One region of the uncultured Holdemanella sp. genome, then DNA from elsewhere that is predicted to be linked to it. Evidence: riboswitches for the same ligand, from Rfam matches in the RefSeq annotation. Region 1 holds a riboswitch; the other holds the start of a gene.
What was found. A riboswitch is a leader RNA that binds a small molecule or an ion and turns the genes downstream of it on or off. The one in region 1 is predicted to bind FMN.
Positions count from the first base shown of each region.

Region 2: it holds a riboswitch for FMN, as region 1 does, so the genes downstream of both, Q3907_RS01410 (ECF transporter S component) here and Q3907_RS07975 (ECF transporter S component) in region 1, are expected to answer to the same signal.

Region 1 is NZ_CATVYQ010000041.1:557-8,221, reverse strand. Features, by position in the region: gene pflB (formate C-acetyltransferase) at 1-999, shown strand, start outside; gene pflA (pyruvate formate-lyase-activating protein) at 1,028-1,753, shown strand; gene Q3907_RS07995 (transglycosylase domain-containing protein) at 1,802-4,255, opposite strand; gene recU (Holliday junction resolvase RecU) at 4,256-4,795, opposite strand; gene gpsB (cell division regulator GpsB) at 4,952-5,293, shown strand; RNA gene rnpB (RNase P RNA component class B) at 5,298-5,641, shown strand; FMN riboswitch at 5,716-5,829, shown strand; gene Q3907_RS07975 (ECF transporter S component) at 5,917-6,555, shown strand; gene Q3907_RS07970 (pyridoxamine 5'-phosphate oxidase family protein) at 6,563-7,018, shown strand; gene Q3907_RS07965 (magnesium transporter CorA family protein) at 7,199-7,665, shown strand, end outside.
Region 2 is NZ_CATVYQ010000004.1:24,358-32,022, reverse strand. Features, by position in the region: gene ggt (gamma-glutamyltransferase) at 1-1,558, opposite strand, end outside; gene Q3907_RS01420 (LytTR family DNA-binding domain-containing protein) at 2,104-2,766, opposite strand; gene Q3907_RS01415 (creatininase family protein) at 2,823-3,584, opposite strand; gene Q3907_RS01410 (ECF transporter S component) at 3,587-4,204, opposite strand; FMN riboswitch at 4,297-4,415, opposite strand; gene Q3907_RS01405 (PfkB family carbohydrate kinase) at 4,474-5,412, opposite strand; gene uvrB (excinuclease ABC subunit UvrB) at 5,414-7,387, opposite strand; gene Q3907_RS01395 (S41 family peptidase) at 7,435-7,665, opposite strand, start outside.

The sequences.
Region 1 (7,665 bases):
ACAGGTAAAGAAATGCAATTCTTTGGGGCTCGTGCCAACTTAGCTAAGTGTTTATTATATGCAATCAATGGTGGTGTAGATGAAAAGACAAAAGTTCAAGTGGGTCCAGAATATAAACCAATCACAAGTGAATATTTGGATTATGATGAAATTATGCATAAGTACGATATCATGATGGATTGGTTATCAGGTCTATATGTAAATATCTTAAACTTGATTCAATATATGCATGATAAATATTATTATGAAGCAAGTCAAATGGCTTTAATTGATACAGATGTTCGTAGAACTTTCGCAACAGGTATTGCCGGATTCTCACATGTAGTCGATTCTTTAAGTGCCATTAAATACGCAAAGGTTAAGACAATTCGTGATGAAGATGGATTGGTAGTTGATTATGAAATCGAAGGGGATTTCCCTCGTTATGGAAATGATGATGATCGTGCAGATGAAATTGCGGTATGGTTATTAAAGACATTTATGCGTAAGATTGAAAAGCACCACACATATCGTGATAGTGAACCAACGACTTCAATTCTTACAATTACTTCAAATGTTGTATATGGTAAAGCTACAGGTGCACTTCCAGACGGAAGAAAAGCAGGGGAGCCATTATCTCCAGGTGCTAATCCTGCATATGGGGCTGAACAAAATGGATTGCTAGCGTCATTAAATTCTGTCGCAAAACTTCCTTATGAATATGCACTAGATGGAATTAGTAATACACAAACAATTAATCCGGATGCATTGGGTCACAGTGAAGAGGAAAGAGTAAATAACTTAGTCAATGTATTGGATGGATACTTTGATCAGGGTGCTCACCACTTGAATGTGAACGTATTTGGTGTAGAAAAATTAAAAGATGCGATGGAACATCCAGAAAAAGAGGAATATGCAAACTTTACAATTCGTGTTTCTGGATATGCTGTTAAATTCATCGATTTAACTCGTGAGCAACAATTAGATGTTATTAGTCGTACATGTCACAAGAGCCTTTAATAAGGCTCTTTCTAGTTAGGAGGATACAATGTTAGGAGCGATTCATTCAATTGAAACATTTGGCCTTGTTGACGGGCCAGGCGTAAGATATGTCATTTTTATGCAAGGGTGTCATATGCGTTGTAAATTTTGTCACAATGCGGACACATGGAAAATTAAAAAGCCAGATCAAATTGCAGAAGTCGTATTAAAGAAGGCTTTACGATATCGTCCTTACTGGAAAGATACTGGCGGCATTACAGTTAGTGGAGGAGAACCATTACTTCAAATCGATTTCTTGATTGAACTCTTTACATTAGCTAAAAAAGAAGGAATACATACTACATTAGATACTTGTGGTCAACCATTTACTTTTGAAGAATCATTCTTTTCTAAATTTAAACAACTAATGAGTGTCACGGATTTAGTTCTATTAGATATTAAGCATATTGATGAAAAAGCACATAAAGAATTAACGGGACATACAAACGAAAATATTCTAAATTTAGCGCAGTATTTATCCAAGATTCAAATGCCTGTATGGATTCGTCATGTGTTGGTTCCAACTATAAATACAGATGAAAAATATTTGGATGAGCTTCATCAATTTATCAATACATTAAATAATGTAGAAAGAGTAGAAGTCCTTCCATATCACACGTTAGGCGCTTATAAATGGAAAGAATTAGGTTTAGATTATCCTTTAGAAGGAATAAATCCACCAAGTGAAGAACAGCTTCAAATCGCAAATAGAATACTTGAAACAGGGAAGTAATCCCTGTTTTTTTTCAAATAAAAAGAGTGCTCGTTGGAGCACTCAGCGTTATAGCCTATCAAATATGTTGTATAAACTTCTTCCATCATACCAAATATATCCTGTTGTTTCAGGAGTAGATGGGTCTGGTGTTGGAGTTGGTTCAGGTTCAGGTTCAGGAGTTGGATATGTACAAGCACTACCATCCCAAGTACCACCATTGTTTGTACAAGTTGTTTCAGCATCATTTGTTTCGGTGTCTTCTTTAGTACATGTACCTGCTTCAGAATCCCATGTACCACCATCGGCTTCACAAGCTTGTCTTTTTTCGTCGTCTGGTCTTGTACAAGTATCAGTTTCATCATCCCATTCACCGCCACCGGCTTCACAGGCATCTTGTGCATCTGAATTCTCGGAAGCTGTATCACCTTTAGATTTAAATTCATCTTTGATGTATCCACCCTTATAGTCAGAGATACCGCTTGGTTTTTCGATAGCAGAATATGTAGCATATTTTTGCATGTAATCTAACATATAGTGTGAAATATGGAATGCCGTCGCAACATTTAAATCATGAAGTGTTACATAATAGCCTTGTTTAATATATTCCGTTGTATATCCACTCCAGCATGCGATTGTATATTTATTAGTATAACCTACAGACCATTCATCTTTTGATGTGCCTGCAGGAATCTTATAGAGAGCACCTTCAGATTGCCAGTCTGTTGTTCCTGACTTGGCATATACTGGATAATTACCACCTAGAATATTGTTGAAGTTGTTGTAGCCTCCAGAAACGACTTTTTCAAGTAATACTGACATCATCCAAGCAGCTTGTTCACTGATCAATTCATATGTCTTTGCGTTTGTTTCAAATTCTTTTTTATCTGATCTACGAATTACTTTACGAACTCTATGTGCCTCTACACGTTTACCACCATTAGCTAACATGGAGTATGCACTTGCTTGTTGGACTGGAGTTGCGATCATTCCAGAACCACCAATTGAATATTGTTCGTTGAATCCTTCGGCAACATCGTCGTTATAACCTAATTTCTTACAGAAATCTTTCCAATAGTCATAGCCTTTAGCTGTAACTAAATCTATCATTGCTTGGGCTGCTGTTGTATTTTTTGAAACACCTAAAGCATCTTGTAAACTCATTTTACCATTGAATTTTCCATCTGAGTTTGCCGGAGCATAAGAACCGTTTTTCCAATAGTCTTTTTTCTTATCATTTACCTGGTGAACAGTAGACCAACCTAAAATATCAAATGTGCTTGAATAGGCAAGCAATGGTTTCATTGTTGAACCTGGTTGTTTAGTATCTGTTGAGTTATCCACTTTAACTGAATCTGAATGATAGCGACGACCAGGACCAACTGCGATGATTTCACCAGTGTCATTTTCAATCATTGAGAAACCTACATCGAATGCATCATTTGGATATTGAACGATATTTCCTTTACAGATTTCATCTGCTTGTTTTTGAGCATCTTGGTTTAATGCCGTATAGATATCCATTGGGATAATGGCAGGGTCTTGTCCAGTTAATTCCATAACTTCACTTAATGTTTGTGTGATATAAGCTTGGTTTGGATCTTCGTTCGTTTTTTCAATATATTGTAGAGAGAATGATAAATCTTGATTTGAAGCAAGATTAAATTCTTCTTCCGTAATATATCCATGTTGCATCATCAATTCCAAAGTGACGTTTCTACGTTTCTGTGCAGCTTTTAAATGATCCAATGTAGAATTTGCTTCATTTAAATTGTTTAATGGGTTGTATGTGTCTGGTGCATTAATACAGCCAGCCAAGAAGGCAGCTTCACCTAAATTTAATTGAGACACATCTTTATTGAAGAAGTATTGCGCAGCTTTTTGAATACCTCGCGTGTTATTTCCTGAACCAAACCAAATACGGTTTACATAGTATTCAAAGATTTGTTCTTTATTAATACTTTGTTCAGCTATTAATGATAAATAGATTTCTTGAATTTTTAATTTTAATTTTTGAACTGTGGTAACAGGACCTTGTTCCGTTTCAATTTTTTTCTCTTGGTTTTTCGTGAATGCATTATCAATCATTTGCATTGTTAATGTTGAACCACCTTGAGCTAAACTACCAGATTTTAAATTTGCCATAGCTGATTTTAAGAAACGAGGCAAGTCAAAACCATTATGATCAAAGAAACGTGAGTCTTCGATTGAAAGGAAAGCATCTACTACAGATTGTGGAATTTGTGAATATGTTACATCTTCACGAATTTCATCTCCTAGTTCGTAGAATACATTTCCTGAAGAATCATATAGTCTTGAATTGGATAATGTGGTTAAACCATCTTGTGAAAAACGCATTCCATCAGGATCATTAATAATATTAACAAGCACAAAGAATACAGATATACATCCAACTAAAAAAATAGATAGAATACATACAGCTAATTTATTCCATATATCTAATTTTCTTCTGCTTGTTTTTGGTGTTTGTGGCTTTTTTTGTTCGTTTTGTGGTTGGGCCATTTACTTATCCTCCTTAAAATAGAGTTCATCTACAACTTTTAAATACGCTAACCTAGGATATAATCCTTCTTGAATAAGAGTTCCATGTCTTTGAAACCAAGCATAAGGTATGGAACTTTTATCTATACTTTCTATTTTATCTATGAGCAGCTTTGAATCAACAAGATACGTTTCATTATGGTAATTAAATCGAATGATGAAAAAACCAATGCCTCCATGAAATACAACTTTTTTGAGATGCTTGATTTGATGAGGGTGAATCATAAAGAGTGGAAAACTAGTTTTATTTTTGGTTTCCTTAGCTTCAAAATCAATATATTTACCTCGATATACACCATTATAGTCGGTTGTTGATGGCGTTTTATAATAAGCCTCAGTTATTTTTGCACGCTGCCTTTTTGGATAATCAACATGAACAACCTGAACTGGCGTTGGCTTTTTATAAATTAATGCTTTATCAAGTTCTCGATAATATTTATTAGAGTCATTTATATCATTTTCAAGACGCATACCTCTTGAACTATAACTCTTTTGTTGCATTGTATTTATGGTTGAAATTGCATTTGGATATTTAATAGTGCTCATCACGAACATTATATATGAAAAAGGATGAACATTCAATGAAACTGAAAAGTCAGAGTTGATTTTTTTGCACAAAACATTCATAATATTTAGGTAGATATAGGGGGACTATATATGGCAAAAGATATGAATTTGACAGCTCAGGAAATTTATGAAAAAGAATTTCATGTAGACTTGAAGGGATATGCCCCTGCTGAAGTAGATGAATTTCTAGATATGGTCATTGAAGACTATCAGAAATACGATGAAAAAGTAGAAGAATTAGGTGCTGCAGTCACTCGTTATGAAGAAAAAATTAAAGAGTTGCAGCAACAGTTGTTTGCGCTACAAAGTGAGAATGAAAACTTGAATGAAAAAGTAAATTCTGATTTTGTGAATGGAAACAGTAACACAGTAGATATCTTAAAACGTATTGCACGTTTGGAAAAAGCTGTATTTAATCAAAGTGAAGAATAGTGAATTAAATCGACAGTCGCTGGCTACTTAGATAGTTAGAGGAAAGTCCATGCTCGCACAATCTGTGATGATTGTAGTGTTTGTGCTAGATGAATAAATAAGTCTAGGCAAGTTTTTACTTGACGGCTGTTTTGTTTGCTAAGGGAAACTATGTAAATAAACTTTAAAAGTGCCACAGAGACGAATCTATATGGAAACGTATAGGGTGGAACGGGTAAACCCCACAAGCGAGAAACCCAAATTTGGTAGGGGAACCGGCTGGAATGAAACGAAAGAAAGGCTGGATAGCTTTAAGCTATAGATAAATGACTGTCACCACGTAAGTGGAACAGAACATGGCTTATGATTTAAGGAACTACTAAGAGCAATTTAATTTGCTCTTTTTTTTTATTGTAAATAAGTGTATACTGATTCTGCATAAATTGAATCTTCAGGGTTGGGTGAAATTCCCTATCGGCGGTAGACCCCGCGAGCAATTTGCATGAACTGGTGAAATTCCAGTGGCGACAGTATAGTCTGGATGGAAGAAGATGTTTTTATATATTCTTTTGTATATTTAAACGCGCCTAGAGGATTTTCTTTAGGCACGTTTTTTAGTTGATATACGAAGGGATTGATGATTTATGAGTTCAACAAAGAAACTAACAACAATTGCGATTTTAAGCGCGATGGCAATGGTTTTAAACCTATTGATACAATTTCCAATTGTACCAGCCGTATCTTTTCTAAGCTATGATCCAAAAGATATCATTATTGTGATTGCAGGATTTATTTATGGTCCTATGACATCATTTATTATGAGTCTTTTATGCTCATTCTTAGAAATTGTATTCCGTGGAGGAAACTTATTAGACGTATTGATGAATGTGATTTCAACTTGTACATTCGCATGCGTTGCAGCTTGTGTTTATAAGTATAAACATTCTAAAAAAGGAGCTGTTATTGGTTTGGTATTAGGAACAGTATGCTGTACATTGAGTATGACTTTATGGAACTATATTATTACACCTATTTATTATCAAATGCCAAGAAGTGCAGTGGTAGGCATGTTACTTCCGGGTATTGTTCCATTCAATATTATTAAATGTGCATTAAATGCAGCATTCGCAATGTTGATTTATAAACCATTAGTAAATGCATTGAGAAATACACAATTTGTTCCTCAATCGAATGTAAATGAAGGTCTTACAAAGGATGTTGGGATTGTGAGCGCATTTATCATAGTATCAATTGTGGTTTTAATATTAGTAATGAAAGGTTAGGATAAAAATGGAACTTTTAGAAGCAAAGAAAATCATGGATGAAAAATTAGGGGATTATAAAATCATGGCTTTAGCAAGCTGTGTAGATGATTATCCTATGGTAAGAAATGTTAGTTGTGTTTTCTACAACGACAAAATTTATTTTAAGACAGATAAAAACTTCAGAAAAACACAACAATTATTTAAAAATAATAAAGTAGCTATGTGCTTTAATGGAGTACAAGTTGAGGGAACTGCTAAAAACTTAGGATTAGTAGTCGATGAACCAGGTCGTATCTTTGAAAAGAAGTATAAAGAATTCTTATGGCAAAGCTATAATGCATATTCTCACATTGATACTGAAATTTTAATTGAAGTTACACCTAAGTTTGTTGAAATCTGGGATGAAGACAAAAATCGTAATGCGTTTCAATTGTTTATTGATTTTGACAAAGAAACTGTTGAATATAAACCTTATGACTAGCCTGAGCTAGTCATTTTTTTGTGAAAATTTGCAAGAATTTGACATGAATATGATACAATGTTCTTTAGTAGAAAGTAGGTGGAAACATGTCTCCAGACCCGAGTTATTTTAACAATAGAAAAGAATATATGTTCGGAGGCATGAGATTTGTCTTCGTTTAGAATATAAGGAGGACAAATTGTGTTAGAGTTTTATAAAACATTTGAAGATGGAACACGCAAAATTACAGAGCCAGAACCAGGTTGTTGGATCAATGCGGTTGCGCCTACAGAAGAAGAAAGAAATTATTTGATTGAACAAATTGGGGTTTTGCCTGAATTTGTGAAGTCTTCATTGGATGAAGAAGAAAGCTCACATATCGATTATGATGATGATTTTAGGCAAGCTTTGATTATCTTTGACTACCCAAGTGCTGAAAATGAAGATGACGATTCTATTGATTCAACATATTCTACATTACCGGTTGGTATCGTGATTTTAAAAGGATATGTTGTTACAATTAGTTTATATGAAAACTGGAGCATTTTAGAAATGTCACAAGGAAGAATCAAAGGCATGGATACACGTTTAAAAACAAGATTTTTCTTACTTTTAGCATTACGTATTTCACAAAGATTCTTGATTTGTCTACGTCAAATTGATCGCTT
Region 2 (7,665 bases), on a different contig from region 1:
TACTATCTGTCCTTGACTCACAACCTGCAACATAAACACCATTTTCTAACCGAACAACGATTTGTCCACGCCCAAACATAGCCAATTCTGGCTCAATTTCAATTTCATGGCCTCGTTTTTTTAATTCTGAAATGATATTTTCATCAAATCCAGGTTCAACAATAAATTTCATGTTTTCCACCCACTGAAATCGCTTGGCATCCAAAGCCATTTGTGGATTCAAATGAAAATCAATCATATTTGTAACAACCTGCATATGACCTTGAGGCTGCATATAACCTCCCATTACACCAAATGGACCAACTGGTTTATTATCCTTTGTTAAAAAACCAGGAATAATTGTGTGATATGTCTTTTTATGTGGCATTAAATAATTCACATGATTAGGATTCAAACTAAAATCATATCCACGATTTTGTAAAGATATACCATCTACGACTATCCCACTACCAAAACCCATATAATTTGATTGAATATATGAAACCATGTTGCCATCTTTATCTGCCGTACATAAATACACGGTACCAGAACCATGTGGCTTATCTACACAAGGTGGCAAAGCACAACTTGTGATTTGTTTAGCTCTTTGTTTACCATATTCAACACTTATTAAATCATCAACTGACACATTCATACATTGTGGATCTGTCACATATTCCTTTGCATCCGCAAATGCCATCTTTAAGGCTTCCATTTGCGTATGTACACACTCTGCATTACGACTTTCGAAATTAAAATTATTTAAAATGTTCAAAGCCATTAAAGCAACGATTCCTTGTCCATTAGGTGGTAATTCCCAAACTTGATAGCCATGATAATCCACATGAATTGGTTCTACCCATTCAGCAACATGATCCATCAAATCTTTCTTTCGTAAAAAGCCCCCAAATTTTCTTGACTCTTCATCAATACGATCTGCTAATTCTCCATAATATAACGCATCTGTATTTGTATTGGCAATCTTTTCAAGCACATCCGCAAGTTTTGGCATACGAATGAATTGTCCAGGCTCCGGAGTTTTTCCCTCAAACGTGAAAGTATCATACCAACCTTTAAATTCATCACTGTTAGGGATTGCACTAATCGCCTTTTTCCACATACGAGCAATTTCAGGACTTACTGGATATCCATTTTTTGCATAATCAATAGCTGGTTCTAATAATTGTTTAAATGGCAAAGAACCAAATCTATCGCTCAACGCTTTCCACCCCTTTACAGCACCAGGTACTGTAACAGGAATCCAACCGCGTTTAGGAATTTCATTGATTTTATCAGCAGAAATCAAATAAGGAGAATGTCCTGAACTATTCATTCCATACATTTTATCTTTCATCCATACAATTGCAAATCCATCGGATCCTAATCCATTTGAACAAGGTTCTACAACAGTTAAACAAGCTGCTGTTGCAATTGCCGCATCTACAGCATTTCCACCAGCTTGAAGCATCCTTAAACCGGCTTGTGTAGCTAAATTATTCCCTGTACAAACTACTCCATTACGCGCAATTATATTCATTCTTTTAGATGAAAACGGGTTATCATAATAATTAATATTCATATTTTTATCACCTCCACCATTATACAAGAAATAGAGCAGACATTCCATCTGCTCTCATTTATTTATTCACTTTTTAAATCAGATAACTTTTCTACCTTATCCAATTTCTTTTACCATCCCTATTATAATTATCTATTCATTTTCCTTAAGCATTTTCTCAAGTATGACCATATATGAGTATCTTAAGTTCCATAACCTAGACTGGATGGTATTCTTAACATTCGAAGTACTCTATCCTTTCTGTGATTATTCACCTGATAAAACCCCTTTATCAAAATCCTATTTCCTTTTCTTGTTAAGTTCCATTGAATGTTTTTTCTAGATTTCCTCTAGCTTAACCTTTGGAGCCTTCTCTCCATAGCTTCAACTTTTTATAGTTAAAACTTTCCGTTTCAACTCTATGTTATTGTCATCTTCTCACCGCTCTCTTTTTGTCTCAAGAGAAGTTTTCTCTGCTCTTACTTCTCTTTACACTTTCATTATATACAACAAAAATCAAAAGAAAAGGCAAGTGGTAAAACTCGCCTTTTTACTGGAAAAATTGGTTATTTCATCGATATCTTTCGCTTTTTCCCTCTTGAAACAGGAATCAAAACTTTATTTATAAGCTCAACTTCATCTTTATACCAAGCTACAATATATTTTGAATTTACTATATATGATACATGTACTCGTAAAAAGCCAAACTCCTTAAAAACTTCTTCAAGTGCATTCATACTGTCACGCTTATGAAAAACGCCTTTTTTTGTATAGAAATACACCATCTTTTCATTCTTTTCCAAATAATAAATATCTTCATACGAAAGATTCATACGAACTCCATCATAATTAAATTCATATACATGACTTTGAATACATTGCGAACGAATCATTTGATCATAAGCTGAAATATCTTCTGCAATATTTTCCTTTGAAATATAGAATACACGACTTCTCTCATCATTTGCCCGTATTTTTATTGGATTTTCACAAACATAAATAACAATTGCATTTGGATTATCATGTACAAATACACTTTCAATACGACTTGTCTTAAACATTTCATCAAACACAAATAATTGATAGTCTTCTTCCTTCATCCGTTTTGCGAGATCACTCGCCTTTAAGTAATGACGAAAACACCAATCCTCATGCATAAACAATTTAGATAATTGAAAAACGATGTCCTTTGTTTCTTTTTCATATTCTAAGATGGCTACTTTTATCATACTCATAATTATAAGGATTGAAATCATTTTACGCAAATGTAAACTGTTTCAAAAAACTATTCTTTAAAGTCACGAATTAAAATAAGATCTTTAACAATTGCTTTTGCACTAATCGTTAAAATAACTTCTCCCTTTTCTTTAGTGGCCCCCTTAGGATCACCACCAATTCCAATAGGTTTTCCTTGTTCTGTTACCCAATCTGTACCTAACCAAGACAAATGCGTCTGCATCGCCTTATTTTTAGGGATACCCTTTTCACTAGTCTCTAATTTAACCAAACTTTCATCAATCGCCATAACCATGGAAGTTTCCATCTCTCCACCATGAAAATCAAATGTATTACCTTTTGAAATTGTTGCTTGCACTTCTGGATTGTCAAATGCTCCTGAATTTAACACAAATGGATATATACCAAAATCACTTCGAACTTCTCTAGAAATAAGATTCGCAACCGGTGCATTTCCACCATGACATACAAGTAATACTAATTTTTGAAAGCCATGATGCGCTAAGCTTTCGCAAATATCATACAACATATGATAATACGTCATTGGTTTAAATGTAATTGATCCACAAAAATTTTTATGTTCTGTACTCAATCCAATCGGAATTACAGGAAAAATTAATAGATTTATGTCTTCATCTCTTAACTCTTTTTCAATATAATCACACATTGCCCCAGCAATCAGTGTATCCGTACCAAGAGGTGCTTGATTTCCATGTTGTTCTAAAGCTCCTAACGGAATTAAAACAATTGTATTTTCCCGATCGATTTGTTCCATTTCTAAGCGTGTTAATTCTTGATATTTACAAATCATACTTATTTTGCCTCATAGATAAATTTAAAGTTTGGACGAATCGCAGCAAGTCTTTCCATTAAGAAATACCCAACGATGTAGTTAACTGATATTTTGATCAAGTTAAATGGAATTGTTGCAAGTGCAATAAATGAAGTTAAATCTTTAATACTTGGATTTACAGAACCAACCATTTGTACAACCGAATCTAATGGCATACCCATAGCTTTGGCATACAAAGGTAAAGTAATACATGCATTGCAGAAACATGCAAATATCGTACGCACTAGAATCCCTACAAGCAATGAAACAACGACAGCCTTCCTTGTTTTATTCATTTTCTTATATACAAACCAAGTTGGAAGTACAAATAGTACAATACCTAAAAGATTTGCCAATTCACCAACATAAGCCGTATTTGTTCCTACAGTCACAACCTTTACAACTAACTTAATCACTTCAACTAAAGTTGCAGATACAGGTCCTAAACTAAATAGGGCAATAATACTTGGCACATCACTAAAATCAATCTTATAGAATGGTGGCATCATCGGCAACGAAAATTCCAGTGACATCAACGCTCCGGCAAGTCCTGCAAGCATTGCAGTTAATACAAGTGTTTGAACATTCCATTTTTTCATATTCTTCCTCCTTTTGATTCTGATAAGCTCTTCAAAAAGGAAAACCCCAAGAAAAAATCTTCTCGAGGTTTCAAAAAATACAAAAAATACTTTTGTGTCTTCTACCATCCAGACTATACTGTCGGTCTTGGAATTACACCAAGTCAGCCACTTGCGTGGGTCGCGGACTTTTACCGCCGGTAGGGAATTACACCCTGCCCCGAAGAACTCATTGAATCTATGTTCGTGAATAATATAGCACATCAATATATTGAGTGCAATACATTTGTTCATTTTTTCACAATATCAAATTTATCTTGCGAAAAACAAGGACATACATTTTCACACGAAGCTATGACAGAACTAGCTAAATGACTACCTATCTTCATAGCCTCAAGCATACTCTTACCATAAGTTAGTCCAGCACTTGTCCCAGCACAAAATGCATCTCCTGCTCCTGTTGTATCCTTTACCTCGATTTGACGAGCCTGACAAAAGCCGCTTTCACCATTGTTTTTCACATATAAAGATCCCGCTTCACCAAGTGTTACAATCAAAGAGTTAAATCCGGATTGCTGCAGTTCATCAATCAATGTATGACTTAATTCTTCTGCTGATATCTCTTTAAAATCTCTTGAAAAAAGAATACTCGATTCTAATTGATTACAGATCAAACAATCAAATTGCTTCAAAAGATCTTTTCTTTCAATCGCAATATTCATATTGCTGACAACACCAAATAATTTTTTATTATGTTTTTGACATAAATAAACAACTTTTTCAACAATTTCCTCGTCCATATCTATTTCAGCCACCACAGAATCGCTATTTTCAATAATTGCGTCTCCATTTTCTTCTAAAATTGAATAGATCGGCATTAAATTCGGACGATGAGATATTGAACCCGCTAATTCTCCATTATGATCAAAAACAGCTAGCCATGTACCCATACCGTTTTCGATAGATTTCATATAATCTGTATTCACATTTCGATTTTGCAATCTCTGTTTAACATCTTCTCCTAATGCCGTATTATCAACAATACTAACAAATGTTGAGTTTAAACCTAAATTTGCAATATCTTCTACAACATTTCGTGCTACACCACCATGAATATACTCAATATATCCTGCATTTCTCCCATCAGGAACATATATATCTTGTGGAAAGCCTTTAATATCCACAAAAATCGCACCTACTACGACAATTCCATTCTTTTTTTGAACCACGTTATTTTTCACCTTTCATCTCAAATAAGATATCTCTTAATTGTGCTGCTCTTTCGAAATCTAAAGTACGAGCTGCCTCTTTCATTTCCTGCTCCAATTCTTTGATCATCTTTTCCTTTTGTTTTACCGGCAATTTTTTCTTCTTCAAATACTTAGCTGCCATTTCCTTTGTTTCTTTAGAACGAACGACATCATGGATTGGTTTGATAATTGTCTTTGGAACAATTCCATGTTTTTCATTATATTCCATTTGAATCGATCTACGTCTTGCAGTTTCATCCATGGCTTCCTGCATACTTTCTGTTATCTTATCTGCATACATAATAACTTTACCTTGCGCATTACGTGCTGCACGACCAATGATCTGAATTAAGGACCTTCGTGATCTTAAAAAGCCTTCTTTATCTGCATCTAATATTGCGATCAAGCTGACTTCTGGAATATCCAAACCTTCTCTTAATAAGTTGATACCTACAAGTACATCATATTTACCTTGGCGTAAATCATGAATGATTTCAGTACGTTCAATTGTCGTGACTTCATGGTGTAGCCAAGCTACCTTTAGATCCAAATTTTTTAAATAAGAGGTTAAATCTTCCGCCATTCGAACCGTTAATGTCGTAATCAATGTTCTTTCATGTTTTTCAATACGCTCCTTGATTTCATCCACCAAATCATCAATCTGCCCTTCAATAGGACGCACTTCGACTTCAGGATCTAATAATCCTGTTGGACGAATGATTTGTTCAACAATTTCTCCATGTGTTTGGTCCAATTCATAATCTCCTGGTGTTGCAGATACAAAAATCGCATTTTTAACCAATCCTTCAAATTCATTGAAACGTAGTGGTCGATTATCCAAAGCACTTGGAAGTCTAAAGCCGTAATCAACTAACACTTGTTTTCTTGCACGGTCTCCATTATACATACCGCGAATTTGTGGTAAAGAAACATGACTTTCATCAACTACTAATAAATAATCATCTGGAAAATAATCAAATAATGTATAAGGACGTTCTCCAGGTTTTCTGCCGTCAATATGTCTTGAATAGTTTTCAATGCCAGGACATACACCAAATTCTCTCAATGCCTCTACATCATAGCGACAGCGTTGTTCTAAGCGCTCTTTTTCTAATGGCTTCCCTTGTTCATCAAAATACGCTAATCTTTCCTCAAGTTCTTCTTCAATTGTATCTGCAGCATGATTAATAATATCCATACTTGTCGCATAACCATTAGCTGGATAAATAATATACAATTGGTATGACTGATTCACATGTCCCGTTACCGGATCTACTTCACAAATTCTTTCAACCTCATCATCAAACATTTCAATACGAATCAAATAACGATCCGTATGACCAGGTGTAATTTCAATCACATCTCCACGAACTCTAAATGTTCCACGTAATGGATCCGTATCATTACGCTTATATTGTTGATGTACTAACGCTAGCATCAATTCATTTCTTTCAATGATTTGACCGCTTCTTAAAGTAAAAATCATGTGACGATATTGTTCTGGATTACTAGCTCCATAAATTGAGGCAACACTAGCTACAATAATTGTATCTCTTCGTTCCAAAACACTGTTGACAGCTGCCATTCTAAGCATGTCTAATTCTTCATTTGTCTTCGTGTTTTTATCAATATACGTATCCGTTTTTGGCAAATAAGCTTCTGGCTGATAGTAATCAAAATAGGATACAAAATATTCCACGCGATTGTGTGGAAAGAATTCTTTAAATTCCGAATATAATTGGCCTGCCAACGTTTTATTGTGTGCAAAGACTAAGGTTGGTCGATTGACTTGAGCAATCACATTTGAAATGGTAAATGTTTTTCCAGTTCCTGTAGCCCCCAGCAATACTTGAAACTTTTTATCTTCTTTTAAACCAGAAACTAATTCTTTAATCGCTTCTGGCTGATCTCCACTCGGTTTATATTCAGACACTAATTCAAACTGATCTTTCATAGCTTCACATCCTTCTTCTCCATTATATACAAAAAGTAGGCTTATACCTACTTTTGAGCCTCTTCGATCGCTTTTTGTCTTTGTACATCATCGCTAGGTGTTTCATTCATCTTCAGCAATACTTTTTCTACCAATAAATCCCAAGTCGTCTTGTCGCAATCTCCTGTAGCTTCTAAGTCATTATCCTGTTGAAAATTGACTAAGCCTTGAGAACTTGTATTTGAAAAATATGTGTCGGTTCGATCTACACTATATCCTAAATATTGTAGATATACCTG